Linked DNA regions of Allorhodopirellula heiligendammensis. The main gene of each other region encodes a partner of the protein of the gene in region 2 in a complex. Links are inferred from orthologs where the notes say so. Each region holds a gene or a part of one and is shown on either strand. Other genes may lie near its edges.

Region 1 (9,399 bases), on a different replicon or contig from region 2:
ACAGACGCGATTGACCACCGACGATGACCTGCGGGCCTTCGAAATGATGCGCGGCGTAATACTCCAGAATGAAAAGCTCCTTATCGGTCTGGCGATTCTGGAAATCCAGCATCGCATCGGTCAGCGGCGTGTTGAGCCGTAGCCAGTTCCGTGAGGATAACTCTTCGTATCCAGGGAGGCGATCTTGAGGGGGGCAATCATAGCTGACAAAATTGCCGTCGCTGGCGTAGTTGCCTAGATGCCCAGTGGCACCTTGCGCCGCGCTACTATCGTGACTTCCATCGTCATCACAGCTGCCGCTGATTTCACCGTCTACAGATCCTGCCATGGCATCGCAGGCGATCGTGCCTGTGTCGTCGCAGACCTGGTAGAGCGTGCGATCGCTCAGCGATGGAGGCAGCCCACCGGGCGTTTGGGACCAAACACGGTCGCCCACTGCCGCGATGATGGTACACGCTGCGAGTAGACGCACCGAGGTACAAAATGGGGTCATCGAGTATCAACGGTTGGGAACGAAAGGGCCGAAAGAACGAAAGGGCCAGCCACTGGTCGGGGACGCTCGTTTTCAGCGAAGTGGTTTGCCGGACTTCGCCGCTGAGAGCACGACTTCTTCATCGATCAGCTCCTCGTCCATCTTGGCGCGATACTCCATCATGCTGCCGGGGCCTTGAAAGCCCACGACCGTCTCGTCCCACTCCAATTCTTTGCTAAGCAGGCACCCGTTGTCGATGTCGAAGCGAACCGCACCGTTGCTGAGTTGCTGAATAACCTGGGCGCGGAGTGCTTCGGAATGAATCGGGGTTAGCGTTTGGCTTTTGATGGCAATGGTGGCCACACCCGCGCTGACTTTTTTCAACGTGAAAACCTGACGGGTTTTAATGGTTTTGACCTGTTGGTCCTCCGTCCGAACTTTGACCTCCGAGGGCACCATCCACCGGTCGCCGATGGCGATTGGTTCGGAGGGCAGAGTCAGGGTGAGCGATCCCATGCCGAGGGACGCCTGTGAACCGGCGTGGACTTCTCGATTCAATTCAGTGCCCTGTGGGTCAATCGTGACGGTCGACAACGGCGTACCGATTTGTTCAGCCACAATGCTGAACACGGCCGGCGGCTTCTCTCCGGTCAGGCTGCTCCACTGGATCTCGTCCTGGTCGCCATTTTGCTGAGTCATTTCGACCGAGTCAATTTGGTGGTCAAAGGTGATTTGGTTCTCACTGACGTCCTGCACTTTCCATGAGCGGACGCTTGTGGTGTACACGTTGGCAATTTCCTCGGTGCCATTCATCCGAGTTTTTGTTTTGGCAACGTGGGTGACTTTGTAGCGAATCGTCTGATCGGGCGTGAGTTGATGTCGCAGCTGGTATTTTTCCGCCGCCGATGGGGTCAACACGGATTCACCCAGGCCGTCGGCGGCCAGAGCGAGTGGAGCGGCCGCGAGGATTGAGCCGAAAAAGAAGGCCGTGCAGGTGGCCAGTGAGTGGATTGGTAAGATAGGGCGGCGTGACATGATGTCTGAGGCTCCGGAAACGGGGGCGGTCAAATGGAGACGCTCTCGCGTGTATCAAACCCGGGAAGCCGCCCGCTAGGGATAAATTTCAATCTGGCGGATGGGATTCTCTCCAACTACCTTGACGCTAACAGTTTAGAGACCATGGGGATTTATGAATTCGAAATGAAGATTAGGTTATCGACAGATTATCCACGAGTGTGCAAAGTCAAATTGTTGCTTGAACCGGCGTGGACGTGGGTGGGCATGATCCCATAGAACTCGTTTTTTGCGACCGCTTCGGAGGCGCCGCGGGACGTGTCGGCACGCGAGCACAAAAACTTGAGTCAATCGGTTTGACTTGTTTGCTAGCAAACCTAGAATCTGCCTCACTCGCTGTAGGAGAGCCAACGGGCGGAAACGGCAGAGTCACATTTTGGATCCGAGCGAATTTCAAAAAACTTCGTTTTTTGCTAGGTCCATCACACCCTGGGGTGTGTTTGGAGGCGGCCTGGAATCTGGCCGGAATCTGTTTGAATTTAGAGTGACCACGCTAACGTGTGGTCGCTTCCGTCATCATCATCCACGAGGGAGTTGTCGCTACCGGTATGTCGTCGACGCAAGGCAGCATCGAGACGCAGGAGGCCATCGAGCGATTCGCCGATGCCTTGCGACAACGCATCGGTACCGATCGGTTCCGACTGTGGTTCACCCACGGGATCGAGTTTGATCTAGAGGCCTCTCACGATGAGTCTGGCGACGAAGTTGCTGTTGATGCAGATGCAGTGATCGTGCTGCGGGTGAGCGGGCCGTTCGCGGCCGACCGGATTGCGAAGAACTTTACCGCTGATCTTCGCGCCGCCTCCGCAATGGCCCTGGGAGACCATGGTCGATTTCGCATGGTGACCGCGGCGGCGACAACTCAACCAGAGTTGATCGCTGATGCTGTGGAGACACCATCGGGCAGCCCGCAGCGAGGGAAGGTTGCTCGCTCGTCAGGGAAATCGCATGACGGGAAATCGAATTCGGGGAATTTGAATCGAAACGAACCGCCCGCCCATCAAGCGGGCAAGTCGTCACGTGGTCGAAGTCCTGCGCGGAAATCCGCAGGCAAGCTGTCGAGTCTCTTGGCCGATTCGAAATTGACCCGCTCTGCCGACGAGATCGCCGCTGAAAGTGACGCCAGCTCCGTCGGCGTGGACCGGCGCGGCACACGATCGCCCTCGCGAGCAGAGTCGACGACTGCGGTGACCGCGCCGCTGCCAGAGTCATTGCCTACGGCGGGACGCACGCTCGATAGTTTCATCACCGGTCCCTGCAACGAGTTCGCATTTTCCGCAGCGACGATGGCCATGTCCACGCCCGAAGTGGCGACCCCCCTGTTCCTGCATGGCCCGACCGGGACCGGGAAATCACATTTGCTCGCGGCAATTGCCGAGGAGTTCCGTCGGCGGAGACGGATGCGACGCGTGATTCTATTGACGGCCGAGCAGTTCACCAACGATTTTGTGGGCTCGGTCAATTCCACAGGCCTGCCGAGTTTTCGACGCAAGTATCGTGAGGTCGACGCGTTGTTAATCGACGACGTGCATTTCCTCGCGTCCAAGACCGCCACCCTCCGCGAAGCCCTCTACACGCTCGAAACCCTGGCATCGGCCGGCAAACCGCTTGTATTTACAGCGAACTTACCGCCTGCTGATATTCGTGGACTGACCGGCGAAGTGGCGGGGCGGATGTCCTCCGGACTGGTCTGTCCGCTGCTGGCACTCGATGCCGCGACGCGCATGAATCTGCTCACGCGGTTAGTAAAAACACGCTGTGTTTTAGATTGCGATCCCGGCCTATTGGCAGAGGTCAGTGAGTCGATTAGCGGCGATGCCCGCGCGGTGACGGGCGTGGCGAACTTGATTGGCATGCTGCAACGCATGTTCCGTCGCGAACCAACAATCGAAGAAATTCGCCAGTTTGGTGGTGATTTAATGCGGAATACGCGTTCGGCGCCGACTCTTCGCTCGATCGAACGGGCGGTCTGTGACGCATTTGGGCTTGAACGCGACGGCCTTCGCGGCAAAGCTCAGACACGCCGGGTCAGTGAGCCGCGAACATTAGCGATGTATCTCGCTCGGACGCATACCGGTAGCGCGTATACTGAAATCGCTCAGCATTTTGGACGTCGCAGTCATACCGGTGCGATCGCGGCCCAGCAGAAAGTTGAGCAGTGGCTAGCCAGCGGAAAACAGATCGGAGGTGGCGATGCTGCGATGGCGGCAGCGGACGCGATCGCTCGTGTCGAAGCCCGTCTGCGAGCATAGGCCTCCATTGCCCTGCGGCAACGCGTCAACGGGATGTCGATACTGGGAGCCGCCACGCGTAAGCGGCCGGCCGCGGGACGCTGCCTGCGGGGACGCGGGGCACCGCTCCACTACCAATGTCGAGTGAATCAGCAGTCCGCCAACCGTTTCGAGCCTCATCGACCACAACTCCTCCAACCCATGTCACACGGATGATCAAAGACGACAAGTTTTCAGGCTCTGGATTTCGCGATAAGAAGAAGAAGGAGATCTCTGCGAGCGAAATTCTTCAGCGGCAACCACCCTTCGAACTCGAAGCTGAAATGGGGGTGATCGGCAGTATCTTGATCATGCCCGACATCTGTGACGAGATTGCTTCGCTGCGTGCGGAGGACTTCTACGATGATGCCAATCGTATCATCTATGGGCACCTGCGCGACATGTACGATACCGGGGAGAAAATTGACATCACGTTGTTGGTGTCCCGCATGCGTACCGCTGGAGAATTTGAGAAGGTGGGAGGTGCCGCTTATCTGGCGAGGTTGTCGGGCAGTGTCGCCAATGCCGCCCACGCTGTGTTCTACGCGGAGATCGTGACTGAGAAAGCGGTGTTTCGACGGCTCATCGAATCAAGTACCGAGATCCTGCGTGAAGCCTACGAACAATCCAGTACGGCCAAAGAGCTCTGTGCGCAGGCGGAGCAAAAAGTGTTTGCGATCATGGATGGTCGGAGCAGCAACTCGGTCTCGGCGATCAGCGATGTCCTGCACCAAGCGATGGATCGCATGGAAGCCCGGATGCGAGATGACTACGTCGAAGGCGGTGCTGAAACGGGCTTGACCGATTTCGATCAGATGACCGGTGGGCTGCACTCGGGCGAGTTGATTATTCTGGCCGCACGTCCTTCGATGGGCAAAACCGCGCTGGCGATGAACATGGCTGAGCATGTGGCCTGCGTGCAGCGCGAACCTGTGTTGTTCGTCAGCTTGGAAATGTCGGCCATTGAGCTGGCGGATCGATTGCTCTGTTCGATGGCCAGGGTCAATGGTCACCGCCTCCGCAACGGTACAATATCGTCAGATGATCGCGACCGGCTCGTGGGCAAGGCCAACGAAGTCAGCCAAGCACCGCTATTCGTAGATGACTCGCCTAGCCGGACGGTTAGCGAAATTGCGGCAGCAGCTCGACGGATCAAACGACGTGAAGATGGTCTGGGAATGATCGTGATCGATTATTTGCAGTTGATCGAGCCCGACAACTCGCGTGATCCACGCCAGGAACAGGTTGCTAAAATCGCGCGACGACTCAAAGGGATGGCGCGGGAACTCGAAGTCCCGCTGTTGTGCTTGTCCCAACTCAATCGGCAAGCGGAAGAGGGCAAAGATCACCGCCCCAAACTGAGCCATCTGCGAGAATCGGGGGCTATCGAACAGGATGCCGACGTCGTCATGTTCGTTCACCGCGAGGAGTATTATCACCGTGGTGATGAGAAGGCCCAATATGCTGGCCAGGCGGAAATTATCATCGCCAAGCAGCGGAACGGTCCGGTCGGCGATGTGGATTTGACGTGGGAAGCCGATTTCACTCGATTCACCAACCGAGCGGCTGATCACCATAGCGAGTTCGATGACTATCGTGAGTTCACGTCACCGGGCGGATTCTGAATTGATCGAAGTGCCCTGAGCCCCATGGTGCCCTGAGCCCCATGGTGATGGGATTCCGTGCCCTGCAGGCAAACACTTCCGATGTGGGCGTCCCAGCCAGGAGTTCGTCTTGTGCTGTTTTTATAGGGAATGCGGGGGGAGTTGCTGAGTATTTTCCGGCTAGTGAAAGTGGGCGGTTTGGGTGGTTGTTGCCTTTGTTTCGCTTTGCTTTAGTCCTAGCGATCGTGCGTCGTCGATACACCCATGGGGAGCGAAATCGTTCGCTCGAAGAGTTTTCAATGACCACGACCCAGAGACTAAAATCGTGACAACCCGCAGACTCAAAGAGTTGTTTCTCCCGCTTCGTTCGTTTGCCTTCATGAGCATCACGGCAGCGACCATCGGCGGCATCCAAACGAGTCCCTGTTCCGCCCAAGGCGTTTGGGCTGAGTCGGACTGTGGGGTAGAGGCGGTTTGTGGTTCGGAGGTTTCCTGTGGCGCAGAGATTAGCTGTGGCGCAGAGATTAGCTGTGGTGTCGAGCCGGGCTGCGGTGTTGAGGTTTCATGTGGTTGTGAAGGCCCATGCCAGCACACGCCCACCTGTGGATGTGAGTCGTCGGGCTGTGGCGAGATGCTGGGGCCTGAGCAAGGGCTGTTGGCTAACGCTCGCTTGCCTCATGGAAAGCTGATGCACGGTACATTCCATGCTGTCGCAGGCAAGCTCAAGAAGATAGTGACGCTCAGCTCACATGGTCGGCATTCGTCGCGAACGAGTTGTGGATGTTCCAGCTGTCAGCATTTGTCATCCGTCCAGGTCGTCGCGTCGCAGACGCACCACTGCACCGATTGCCAACCTCGTCTGGCGCCGAGCATTCCGACTGTTTCCGAGGAGATGACGATGCCCTCGGATGCCCGCACATCGCTTGACGAGAAATGGGCGACCCCACCATCGAATTCGGACCAGCAACCCGCTGACGATTCGAGCCAACCTGGCGCGACCTTCGATCGTTTAAGCGATCCGTTTGAAGACGACTCAGCGAGTTACAAGTCAGCGGAGAAAGCTGCGATTCAGCAAGCCACATACGCCAATGAGGTCCCTGCTTCGTCGCCGAAACGTGGCCAAGCTGCACCGGATCACGACAGTGATTATGCTGAGTACTTTCGCAAGTAAGGATCGCGCAGTTCTGAAAGTACAGCGTTGAATTTCGCCCAAGCTGAATTCGTCATCTTCCTGCTCGTCGTCCTGGCGGGAACGTGGGTGGCCGGTGAGCGGCGGCGACTGCGAAACGGATTCCTGTTAGCGGCGAGCTATTACTTCTACGCTTATTGGGACTATCGTTTTTGCGGGCTCCTACTGATTTCGACGCTTGTCGATTTTTTTGTCGCCGCTCGCATGCACCGTTGCCAGTCACCGCGACATCGGCTCGGATGGTTGGTAGTTAGTCTCAGCGTCAACCTGGGGATCCTGGGGTTTTTCAAGTACGCGAACTTCTTTATCGAGTCCGCCCGTCCACTCGTCGAGGCGTTGGGACTGCATGCGTCGACGCTCAACGTGATCCTGCCGGTCGGCATTTCATTTTACACGTTTCAGACGCTTAGCTATACGATTGACGTCTACCGGGGCAAACTCCGGCCGCACTCCAGTTTGCTGGATTTTGCTCTTTACGTCGCCTTCTTTCCGCAACTGGTCGCCGGACCGATCGTCCGCGCCAGTAGTCTGTTGCCCCAACTGGCCCATGTGCCGAAGTACCGTCCGCGACGCGTGTACGCGGGATGTCAGCAGTTGCTGCGGGGGGCGGTCAAGAAAATTGTCATCGCGGACAGGCTGGCCGAGTCGGTCGATGTAGTGTTCTCAGGCGTAGAGTTATACAGCAGCGTGACCGTCTGGATCGCCGTGATCGCGTACGCCGGTCAGATCTACTACGACTTTTCCGGCTACAGCGACATGGCGATCGGTGTCGCGAAACTGCTTGGCTATCGCTTTCCTGTCAATTTTCGCCATCCCTACTTGGCGACGTCGATGACGGAGTTTTGGCATCGCTGGCACATTACCTTGTCGACGTGGCTGCGTGATTACCTCTACATTCCGCTGGGTGGATCACGCGGTTCGTCAACCGCTACCAAACGCAATCTGATGATCACGATGGGCTTGGGCGGGTTGTGGCATGGTGCTGCGGTCACCTATGTGTTGTGGGGGATATGGCATGGCGTGGCGCTCGTCGTCGAGCGGTCTCACGTGAAGATTTGGCGGTCCGTGGCGCCGGCGCTGCGTTGGATTGCGGTGATGTTGGTCGTATTGATGGGGTGGGTGCTGTTTCGGAGTCCCGACTGGGCAACGAGTTTGGAAGTGTACGAACGGTTGTGGATGCCGTTTTTGACAGCTGAGACGTCGCCACGCATTCTATGGCTACCACCCCTGACGCTGCTGATGATAGGCATCATGGTGGTGGAGCATACGGTCTGGACCACGCGGCTGCGCCGATGCATGCGATTACCCGCCAATGCCTGGTATAGCCCCGTGGCCACGGCCATCATGATCTGGATGTTGTTATTATATGCACCACGTGATTTCCGCCCGTTTGTCTATTTCCAATTTTAAGTGATTGCCATGCCGAGTCGACTATTTCTGTGGGCCCTAACTTCGGCATTGGCGGGTTTCCTGTTCGGATTTGATACCGTGGTCATCTCCGGTGCAGAGAAAACGATTCAGTCGGTATGGTCGCTCGGCCATGCACAGCATGGGCTGGCGATGAGCATGGCGCTGTGGGGAACGGTATTGGGTTCCTTGGTCGGAGGTTGGCCGACCGATCGTTTCGGCCGCAAGGCGACTTTGCTCTGGATCGGTATCCTGTACTTGGTGTCAGCGATTTGGTCTGGCTTGGCGACCGATGTCTATTCATTCATGATCGCCCGCTTTATTGGCGGCGTGGGCGTAGGAATCTCGACCGTAGCGGCGCCCCTGTACATTTCGGAGATCGCGCCACCTGAACGTCGAGGGCGACTGGCGGGAATGTTTCAGTTCAACATTGTTTTTGGCATTCTGGTAGCCTACGCCTCCAACGCATTGCTTGCAGGTCTTGGGGAGAACGCGTGGCGTTGGATGCTCGGCGTCGAAGCGATCCCCGCACTCATCTATTCTCTGATGTGCATTGGATTGCCCGAAAGCCCGCGGTGGTTGATTTCTGAACGTGGCGATATCGACGAAGCCACACGCGTGTTACAACTCGCCAACCCAGAGATGTCCGCAGACGAAGTCAGCCGACTGGTTGATCAAATTCGCGACTCGTCAGTGGAGCACTCTTCCTCCGAGCCATTTTGGACGTGGCGAATGCGAGTGCCGATCATGTTGGCTTTCTTGGTCGCGTTTTTTAACCAGCTTTCTGGCATCAATGCCATTTTGTATTTTGCACCGAGAATCTTTGAAATGACGGGGCTCGGACAAGAAGCCGCTCTATTGCAATCGATCGGGATCGGTGTGGTCAATTTGCTATTCACCTTTGTCGGGCTTTATTTGATCGATCGACTCGGTCGTCGCACATTGTTGTATGTCGGATCGTTTGGGTATATCGCTTCGTTGGGATTGTGTGCCTGGGTGTTTCTCTCGTATGCACCGCAGTTTCAAGTCGCTAATTCAGCGATTGCGGTGAAGAGTTCGATTGAAACACTGCAGAAAGCCGAAGCGTTGCCTGTTCGCAATGATCTCGATATTGCCAAGTTTTCAGCTCAGGTAGACGATGCGAAAAACTCCTTGGTGTTGGCGTCGAACTCACCGGACTATGCGGGCGAGGCAGTGAAGTTTCTCCCCACCGATAATAGTGATGCGGTGTTGGCCACCGCTGACAACGCGATGGTTCGAGCGAGCGAGGAATCAGGGTTCGGGGGCAGAATGGTGATGTTGTGCATCTTCGCATTCATCGCCGCGCACGCGGTCGGCCAAGGTGCGGTGATTTGGGTATTGATTTCGGAGGTGTTTCCAAAC
Region 2 (9,382 bases):
CCAACACACGCGCCCAGCCGGTGATGCAAAGCCCAATGAGTTGTGACAGGCAGTCTCGCGACACCTCGTCCAACCCAGCTGCCGGATGCTGTTGGGCGGACTTTAAATCAAAGTGTCCCAACAGGGTATCGCGGTGTTCGTGGGCGATACTCGCGGCTGTCAAAATAGCTTCGCCCAACCAGCCTGGGCGATCGGAGAGCTGAAAGACGGTGCGGCTGGAGTTGTCGTGCCACTGGGCCAGCAGCGCTGGATAGGATTTCGTCACACTCCATTCCAGTGGACGATGGAGCACCCGCTCGACCGGAGTTTGTACGGTGTGCAGGGGCTGCACAGGGTCTGTGAAATAGTGGCTGAGGACACCGGCGGCGTGGGCAGCATCACTCCAGCGATTGGTTCGCAAGTATCGTTGCATGCGCTCGTACCATTGATGGGCGACCCGTGGTGCACCACCCCAATAGCCGTCACGGACGTGAATGACATGATTGTGAAAGTCGCGGAATCGTAGGTCTGGATCTTTGGCCCCATCCAGGTAGCGGTGATGATGACGCAGCAGATGACCGACCAGCCGCTCACCCGCAGGCGTGCGGACGAGGGGGAGGGCATCGACAGCAAATCGATGATGCGTGCTGCGGCAGTGGACTGCTCGCAGCATGGAAAGCAACAGATTGGAAGGCCAGGACAACATCACCTAGCATCCCGTCGCATTAAGCCGCACGACGAAGACTCTTTCGAGCAACTTGGTATTCCACGCCGTAAGCGGCAGCTTGCCGAGCCAATCGCTCGCGGAGTGAGCGTCCAATCTGGCCCTGGTCCAGGGCATCGTAGTGATCGATACGCCGTTTGAAAGATTCGCGGCAAAGTGGCCTGAATTCGCAGTGTCCTACCGGCGGCGCTTCGTTGCCGTAGAGAGATTGCAGACGAAAGGCATGATCCTTCTCGGCAATCGCATAGTACAGGTCGTAGATCTCGTCGATGGTGAACGACGAAACATCCATGAGAGGTCCAATAGCCACGGGAGCATCCTTGCTGGTAGCGGGTTGCGGGGGAGAGATGAGTCCTGGCATTGGCTCCAAACAGCCGACCCACGACTCGGTTGGGCATCCGGTACAGCCGAGTATCTCAAACCCACTGGAGCGGCGGCAAGAGGGAAAACGTGGAAGCAGCAGATACCAAAACGCGCGCTGACTTCCGGCGCTCGGGTAGTGGATGCCGGGAAAGAGGTGTCAGGCTGCGGCGTCCGGGAAGTTGCCCCCGGGAATTACAGAAGTGGCGCCGGGGAATTACAACCGGGCAAGGAGCGCAGGGGACTGCCGGCGCCGCAAGGCGGCCGCGCTATCCTGCCTGGTGTTGCGAGGTTAGGCCCGCCGGTCGGTTCCCGGTGTGCTGCGAGTTGCTTAACCGGCATGGATTAACAACTGGCGCCGACGAAACCACTTTTCTGGTGTATTTGGATTCCGTCCTCCACGCGTGAACTGCCGAACAATAGTCATAGCCGGCGCGGTCAACCGAGTGGAGGACCCGGCGCCAGTCCGAAGAGGTCGGACCAGCGAATTGTCGTGGTGTGGGATTGCGACAAGGATTGTTGGAACGAAAGCTTCTCGAAGTTGATAAAGAGACGGCGGGACGGCGTTTGGGCACGTCGTTCCCGCCGTTCTTTTCAACTTATCTGCAGCGATCAAGCAGCGGGATTGAGATACGACGACAATCTCTCGGCGCGTGATGGGCTCTGCAACTTTGCCACCGCTTTGGCTTCGATTTGTCGCACGCGTTCGCGAGTGACCTTGAAAATCCGGCCGCACTCTTCGAGCGTGTAGCTGTATCCATCGACGAGTCCATAACGCAGGCGAATGATTTCGCGCTCGCGGAAGGTCAACGTCTTGAGCAATTCGTCAATTTTCGTTCGCAACATGCCGCTGGCGGCCATCCGTACGGGATTGTCGTTCTCGTTATCCTGCACGAACTCGCCAAAGCTGCTGTCTTCACCTTCGCCGACGGGACGGTCCAAGCTGACCGGGTGACGTCCGATATCCATGACCCTGCGGACTTCCTCGATCGCGACGTCGGTCGCCTCCGCAATCTCTTCGTAAGTGGGTTCGCGGCGCAGGGTCTGGGTGAGGCGTTTCTGGGCCTGGCGCAATTTGCTCAGTACGTCGATCATGTGCACGGGAATGCGAATCGTGCGTGCTTGGTCAGCGATTGCACGCGTGATCGCTTGGCGAATCCACCAGGTGGCGTAGGTGCTGAACTTAAAACCACGGCGGTACTCATATTTGTCCACTGCCCGCATCAGGCCGGTGTTACCCTCTTGGATCAGGTCCAAGAACGACAGTCCTCGGTTGCGATATTTTTTTGCGATTGAAACGACCAATCGCAGGTTTCCGGCACTGAGTTCTCGCTTCGTCGATTCGTATTGATCGAAAAACTTGCGTGTGCGAACCATGCGATTGTGGAGGCTGCGCGGGCTTTCCTGGGTAACTAGCATCAGTTCGCGCAGTTCTTGACGCAGGTCAGCGGCTTCGTCGCGGCTCATCGCATCCATGCCGAGCGAATCGAGACGCTCGCGGATAAAGTTCATTCGTCCAGAAATTTTCTCAAGTTGGTGCAGCAGCGGCGTGACCCGGCGGCTTCGCAGACTCAGTTCTTCCACCATTTCGAGGCACTTGCGGCGACGGCGAAGAAAACGCTTGCGAATTTCGGCTTTGAGTCGTGGTGAAACGCTGCGGCGGACCAGCACCTCGAAATCGGCTTGGTTTTGAGCGATCAACGGCTCAAGGGTGCGCAGGTTGTGCGGCATCCGCTGTGAAATCTGCTCTTTGGTTAATCGCTCGGTCAGTGAAACCTTGATCGTGCGATCGAAGGGCAGTTCACCGCTATGAACTTTCTGAAGTACTTCCACGGTGGCGCGGAGCGCGTAATCGCTCTCGAGCAATGAGCGTCGATACTGTTTGCGGGTGATCTCAATTTTCTTTGCCAGTGAGATCTCTTGCTCGCGGGTCAGCAGCGGAATTTCCGCCATCTGGCTCAGGTACATGCGAATCGGATCGTCGCTCGCCTTCGGCAGATCGCTCGCCGTGCCCAGCACGGGGCCGCTGGACTCCTCCGCTTCGGTGAGGGCCAACGAGGCGGCGCGGGAGACGTCCTCGGCGTCGACTTCCGCGTCCAAGTCAGCGGTATCTTCGGCTGTGGGTTCAAAGTCTTCGTCGGAGATCCGACTCTCGTTGTACAGTTCTTCTCCCGCTTCAGGACCCGCAATGCTCGGCATCGCAACGCGACGAGTTTGTTTGGCCGCCGCCACTCGAGCTTGTTTCTCGGTCGCTTCGATCAACGCGATGCCACGCCGCTCAAGCGCCAGCAGCAGTGTGTTGAGCTTCTCCGGGTTGACGTCTTCATCGGGGAGATAAGAGTTGACTTCATCGTAGGTCAGGTAGCCGTCCTTGGCACCACGGGCGATGAGTTGCGAGAGGTCTTGGTCCATCAATTGCATGTTTCTAACTTCGTGTTAAAAGGGTCACGTCCCATCATAGGACGCTGGGTTTGAATTGGCGTGCCGGATCAACGAGAGCGGGAACGCTCGTCAAAACCAACCAATCCAAGCCCGAAAGCGGGAGTACAAATAGAGCAGAGGGAGAAAGGTTTCGGAACAGCCTGGGGTTCGTGGGATGGGTCGAGATGATGCGAATATGAGATTGAATTGAGGTCGCTACGTTCGCCTGAGTGTGGAGGCTCCGTCGCGGTGGTGTTGTTATCAGCGAGGGGTATGTCGAATGCGTTCAGCGTCGATAATCGCCCGCAAGACGGCCATCTCTTCGTCCTCGGCCAGTGTTGCCGATTCGAGTTGAGTTATCTGGCGTGACTTTTCTGCTTCAAACGCGCGTTCGTGAAACCGCGTGAGGATTGCTGTGTATCGTTCATGTGGAGTCACTGTCGAACGCTCGCCTCTTTGATCGATGCGCTGCTGCAAAGACACGATCTGAAGTTTGAGGAAATCGTTTTCGATCAGGGTCAGCAACGAGTCGGCGTTGAGGTCGTATCCATTGAGATCCAGTTCCTGATATGCCGAGAGGAGCATTTTTGCGGTGGTGGATTGCAGCCACTCGGTGTCGATCGCTTCGATGGCCATCGCCGCGACCTCAGGACTTTCCAGCAATGTCTCAAAGAGTTCTCGGTCGACGCCCGATAGGCTAGCGGCGGGCGAAGCGTCATCGCGGCGGCGTGGATTGGGCGACGAGTCCCGGGGTGCAGTGGACTGCGTGTACTCGTCGATCCCAAACATGGCGGCATCTTCCATGGCGGCCGATGCAAACGGATCGTCGTTTGAGAAATCGGCGTTGGGGCCGCTGGCGTTCGGTGCGTGTTCGGGCAGCGAGCGTTTGGATTGCTGTTGTTGATACCGAGCCTTCTTCGTCTCGCTCTCTTTCCGCGACGCTCGTAGGGCATCGAGTCGCCGCGACAATCGTTCGACGGGCAGGTCGAAGGTGCGACTGATTCGCATCAGCAGCTGATCGACCCGCAGTGAGGCTCGGTCATCATTCTGCGGGACTTTGACAAATAGCGCCAGGAGCGATTCGATCGCCGCGGTTACGCGGTGCGTATCGCGTGTCAGATCAACGCCTTCGATTAAGCATGCGATTTTATGATCGATGGCATCAGGAGCGGCTGCTGCTAGTTCCAGTAACGCGTCTTTGGAATGAGAAGTGAGAAAATCGGCTGGGTCGGCATCATCAGGTAGGGTGAGGATTCGCAGGTCTGCTTCGGCGGTCACAAACAGATCAAGCACTTCCTCGGCACGGCGCCTTCCAGCATCATCTCCGTCGAGCACCAGTACCACGCGGGGGGCAAATCGCTTGAGGACGCGCACGTGCTGCTGCGTCAGGGCGGTCCCGAGCACTGCGACGGCATTCTCAATTCCCGCCATGCGGGCGGCGACGACGTCGGTGTAGCCTTCCATCACCAGAACTTCGCCAGCGGTACGAATGGCGTCGCGAGCCAAGTCGAGACCATATAATTCAGCGGACTTGCGATAGAGCAGTGTTTCGGGACCGTTGAAATATTTGGCTCCGGCCGTCGCTGTGCCTCCCGACGCCGCAACGGTTCGTGCGGCGATTGCCGGGATGATTCGCCCACCGAGCGAGATGACTTTGCCGTGCGAGTTATTGATCGGGAACATCAGCCGACCGCGGAAGAAATCGTAACACCCATCTGCACCGGAGGGGCCACGGCGTGATTTCGCAACGCCACAGGCCACAGCGACCGCATTGGAGTAGTTTTTACGATGGAGCAGGTTGACGGCAAAATCCCAGGAGTCCGGTGCGAACCCAATTCGGAATCGACGCCGGTTCTCATCGTTGACGCCCCGGGAGGCCAGATAGTCCCAGGCAACCTTGGCGTCATCGGTCTTGCGAGCGTCAAGTTGTTCGTAGTAGGCCTGTGCGACCTCTTCGATCGCCGACGAGAGCGTCGCTTTATCGTCGGGGCTGCCAGGTTGAGTTTTGGGGCCGCTGCGATATTCGGGCAGTTCGATGCCGGCTCGTTCGGCAAGCAACCGCAGCGCCGCGGGAAAATCGAGTCCCTCACGCTGCATCACAAAACTAAAGACGTCTCCGCCAATGTCGCACACCCAACACTTCCACGATTGTCGCTCGGGGTTGACCGTCATCGACGGCTTGGTGTCGTTGTGGAACGGGCAGCGGGTTACAAAGTTCCGGCCCTGTGGACGTAATTCCAAATCCCGACCGATGACATCAATGATGTCGGACGCGTTGCGCACTCGCTCTTTTACGTCGAAGTCGGTCTGGAATGACAAGCCAGCGCTCCTGCTAGTAACGTCGATAACACGCAGAATCAAAATCTCGCCTTGGCGGAGAAGCGTTCTGTATGATACCGACACAATGGCGGTTTGAGTGAATCGGTCAACCCGTTTGATCGCGACTGCGATCGTCTCATCACCCTTCCTAGGTGACCGGCTCGTCCCAACCACCCGCCGCTCGAAAAGTAAGCCGAAGCAACCTTCCTATGCACGGTGATCCGAACGAAGTGCCGAGGCAAATTTCGATTACGGTACGTCCCTGTAGCGTCGAGTCTCAACCGGGGCGGGTCATCTCCCTGTCACGCCGGTAGGCCGCTTCGTTACAAGCAAGTTCCTAGTTTGGGCCTCGTTTAAAAACGAGTCAAGAGCAATCGCCAGAGAAACTTGAGGCAAAATCAGGAAAGTGCGGGAAAAAACTTTTTTGAACCATGCGTAGCTAACGCGGTTCGATGCGGAGGTGCGCGCTGGGGTGCCTCCGGCCACGCCGGCTCAATAGGCCTTCGCGAAGACGGCCATTTTCTCAGCCGGGCGACCGGTCAGGAAACAGGTGCCGGGCGTTGTATTGTTGTCACGTGGAACGCAACGAATCGTGACCTTGAGTTCCTTCAGCAACGGATCGAGGGCATCCTCATCAGCAAAGTAGGCATTGGCAAAACCACCGTGAATCCCATCTTCGTTCTGAGTACTGAAAAAGTCTCGGAACTCACTCTCGTTGGTGATCGTGACAGTGTTGGACTCACGAAGATGCAGGGCGGCGGCAAACAGTTCGCTTTGCAATGTCTCCAGTTTGGTGCCAATTGTGGCAATCAATTCTTCGCGTGAAATTCCAAAGCTCTTGGGTTGGTTTCGAATGCCGCAGAAGACGGTGCCTGCGGCGATATCCTTCGGACCGATCTCCAAGCGGATTGGGACGCCGCGTTTGACGTGATACCATTTCTTTTCACCGCCGCGGATGTCGCGATCGTCAATCGAAACACGGATCGGAGCGCCCGCGTACGACTGGGCCGCGATCTCATCACGAAGCGACTGCGCTTCGGCGAGTACCGCGTCCCGCGAGTCGGCCTTGTAGATGGGTTGGATGACCACGTGGATCGGCGCCAGTCGTGGCGGCAGTACGAGTCCGTCATCGTCGCTGTGGGTCATGATCAATGCGCCCACCAAGCGTGTGCTGACACCCCACGAAGTGGTCCAAGCAAACTCGATCCCACCGGTCTCACTCTGGAATTTAATTTCTTGCGCCTTGGCAAAATTTTGGCCAAGGAAGTGGCTCGTGCCCGCTTGCAATGCTTTGCGGTCCTGCATCATCGCTTCGATGGACAGCGTCTCGACGGCGCCGGGGAATCTCTCTTTCGGTGTTTTGCTGCCCACGATTACAGGCATCGCCATCCAGTTCTCGGCAAAGTCGCGATAGACCTCAACCATCTGCTCGGTTTCCGCGATCGCTTCGGCGGCGGTGGCGTGCACCGTGTGGCCTTCCTGCCAGAGGAATTCGGCGGTGCGTAGGAACATGCGCGTCCGCATTTCCCAACGCACCACGTTGGCCCACTGATTGATCAGGATGGGCAGGTCGCGATAGCTCTGGACCCATTTGGCGTACGTGGCGCCGATGATCGTCTCGCTTGTGGGGCGCACGATCAGAGGCTCTTCCAATTTGCCCGCTGGACGCAGCCCGCCATTGGGGTCCGGTTCGAGTCGGTGATGCGTGACGACGGCGCACTCTTTGGCGAAGCCCTCGACATGCTCGGCTTCCTTTTCGAGATAGCTCATCGGGATGAACAGCGGGAAGTACGCATTCTGATGCCCGGTGGCCTTGAACATATCATCCAACGCACGCTGGATGTTTTCCCAGAGCTGGTATCCCCACGGCTTGATCACCATGCAGCCGCGCACCGGAGAGTTCTCCGCTAAGTCAGCGGCCTTGATCACCTGTTGGTACCATTCGGGATAGTCGGCCTCGCGGGTGGGGCTGATCGCGGTTTTCGGTGCGGGCATGCGGAGAGTGGGAGAGTGGGAGAGTGGGAGAGTGGGAGAGTGGGAAGGCGCGTCACCCTGGAGACGCGTCGTCGAGTGGCTCGCAGGTAGGCCTCTCGCCAGTTGCGAGATGCTCTGCCGCGCCCGCGAGGCAGTGAAGCGGTGGCAACTGCTGCGGCGAACAACAGGCAGGAAATGTATGCTGCCGTGACGAGAGTGGTGCCCGCAGCCTAGGCGTTTGCGGTCGCCGTGAGTTGTTGCTGGAACTGCTCGAATAGATAGTGGCTGTCGTGCGGTCCGGCGGCAGCTTCGGGGTGGTACTGCACCCCGAAGACGTTGGCAGTGCGATGACGGATTCCTGCGATCGTATCGTCGTTGAGATGCCGGTGGGTGACTTCCAAGCACTCGGGCAAGTCCTGATCGTCGACGGCGAAGCCATGGTTCTGCGTCGTGATTTCGACTTTTTCGGTCTTCAAGTTCAACACAGGCTGGTTCGCACCCCGGTGACCGAACTTCAATTTAAATGTCTTCGCGCCACAGGCCAGAGCGATTAACTGGTGTCCCAGGCAAATGCCGAACACAGGGACCTTGCCGATCAACTCGGAGATTGTCTGCTGAGCGTAGGTCAGCGGTTCGGGATCGCCGGGGCCATTGGACAGGAACACGCCAGCGGGTTGGAGTCGCAGGATTTCTTCGGCAGAGGTGTTGCCCGGAACGATGGTGACGCGATTTCCCCGCGAGCGAAGATGGCGAGGAATGTTCCATTTCATGCCGAAGTCCATGCACACAACGTGCGGTCGATCGGCATCGGCGAGCCCGTCGGCATTGCTGACGATCTTGGCGCCGTGAGCACATTCGATGGCGGTCCACTCATCGAGTTCGGTGGTCCACATTTCCTGCTGGCTGGGCATGACCTCCTTCACCAGGTCGCGACCGACCAAGCTCGGTGCGGCCTTCGCTTTGGCGATCAGTGATGCATCATCGAGGTCGTCCGTGGACAGTATCCCTTGCATGGCACCCACGCTGCGAATGCGTCTGACGAGCGATCGCGTATCGATTCCCATCAGCCCCATCACGTTGTGTTGCTGGAGATAGTCGTTCAACGTGCCTTCGGAGCGGTAGTTACTGTGAATTCGGCTCTCGTTGCGAATGACAAACCCGGACAAGGCCGTGCCGTGTCGCTCGACGTCGATCGAATTGACCCCGTAATTGCCAATTTCCGGGTAAGTCATCGTGACAATTTGACCGCAGTAGCTGGGGTCCGTCAGGATTTCTTGGTATCCGGTCATGGACGTGTTGAAGACAACCTCTCCCGTGACCTCACCGCACGCGCCGAGGGAACGGCCCAAATAAACGGTACCGTCAGCGAGCGCGAGTTTTGCTGGTCGCGAGCGATTATTCGAATCAGTCATTTAACAGGCGTTTTGGTGGGTGCGGGAGTCAACGGTCCCAGTATCACGTCGAAAAACAATCTTTTCTAGGGGGTGCTGCGCACTCAACCCCGCCTTCACCAGCAATTTCCGGGAGAATATCAAAATCGCTGCAGGTCAAAGTGGCGCAAACTTTGCTCGAGGGCGCCCGTGGCGGATGAAATACAGGCTCCTG

Evidence for each region.
Region 1: the proteins of dnaG (region 2) and dnaB are in contact, whole or in part, in a crystal structure (PDB 2R6A), measured with the Geobacillus stearothermophilus proteins. The link is inferred for Allorhodopirellula heiligendammensis from one-to-one orthologs. Residues at the interface, in WP_049624496.1 of Geobacillus stearothermophilus: Lys456, Leu457, Leu458, Pro459, Ala460, Asn463, Ala464, Leu467, Leu535, Leu536, Ile537, Ala538, Gln544, Glu545, Asp548, Tyr549, His552; in WP_033016901.1 of Geobacillus stearothermophilus: Ser13, Glu15, Ala16, Gln18, Glu91, Leu92, Asp94, Ala95, Val96, Pro97, Thr98, Ala99, Ala100, Asn101, Tyr104, Tyr105, Ile108.

The regions. Positions count from the first base shown.
Region 1 is NZ_SJPU01000002.1:76,395-85,793, reverse strand. Bases 3,264-6,215 are described here. They hold dnaB (replicative DNA helicase), read left to right. Parts: upstream 3,264-3,989; coding sequence 3,990-5,441; downstream 5,442-6,215. Other genes in these bases: Poly21_RS10690 (hypothetical protein), read left to right, coding at 5,746-6,215; Poly21_RS10700 (DnaA/Hda family protein), read left to right, coding at 3,264-3,798. In the rest of the region: Poly21_RS10710 (hypothetical protein), read right to left, coding at 1-493; Poly21_RS10705 (hypothetical protein), read right to left, coding at 566-1,507; more of Poly21_RS10700, read left to right, coding at 2,095-3,263; more of Poly21_RS10690, read left to right, coding at 6,216-6,591; Poly21_RS10685 (MBOAT family O-acyltransferase), read left to right, coding at 6,619-8,019; Poly21_RS10680 (sugar porter family MFS transporter), read left to right, coding at 8,029-9,399. UniProt on the Escherichia coli protein: The main replicative DNA helicase, it participates in initiation and elongation during chromosome replication. Travels ahead of the DNA replisome, separating dsDNA into templates for DNA synthesis.
Region 2 is NZ_SJPU01000001.1:2,308,387-2,317,768, reverse strand. Bases 3,275-6,209 are described here. They hold dnaG (DNA primase), read right to left. Parts: upstream 5,804-6,209; coding sequence 3,746-5,803; downstream 3,275-3,745. Other genes in these bases: Poly21_RS08755 (sigma-70 family RNA polymerase sigma factor), read right to left, coding at 3,275-3,484. Also shown: Poly21_RS08765 (zinc dependent phospholipase C family protein), read right to left, coding at 1-685; Poly21_RS08760 (hypothetical protein), read right to left, coding at 705-995; more of Poly21_RS08755, read right to left, coding at 1,676-3,274; proS (proline--tRNA ligase), read right to left, coding at 6,296-7,798; carA (glutamine-hydrolyzing carbamoyl-phosphate synthase small subunit), read right to left, coding at 8,008-9,189. UniProt on the Escherichia coli protein: RNA polymerase that catalyzes the synthesis of short RNA molecules used as primers for DNA polymerase during DNA replication.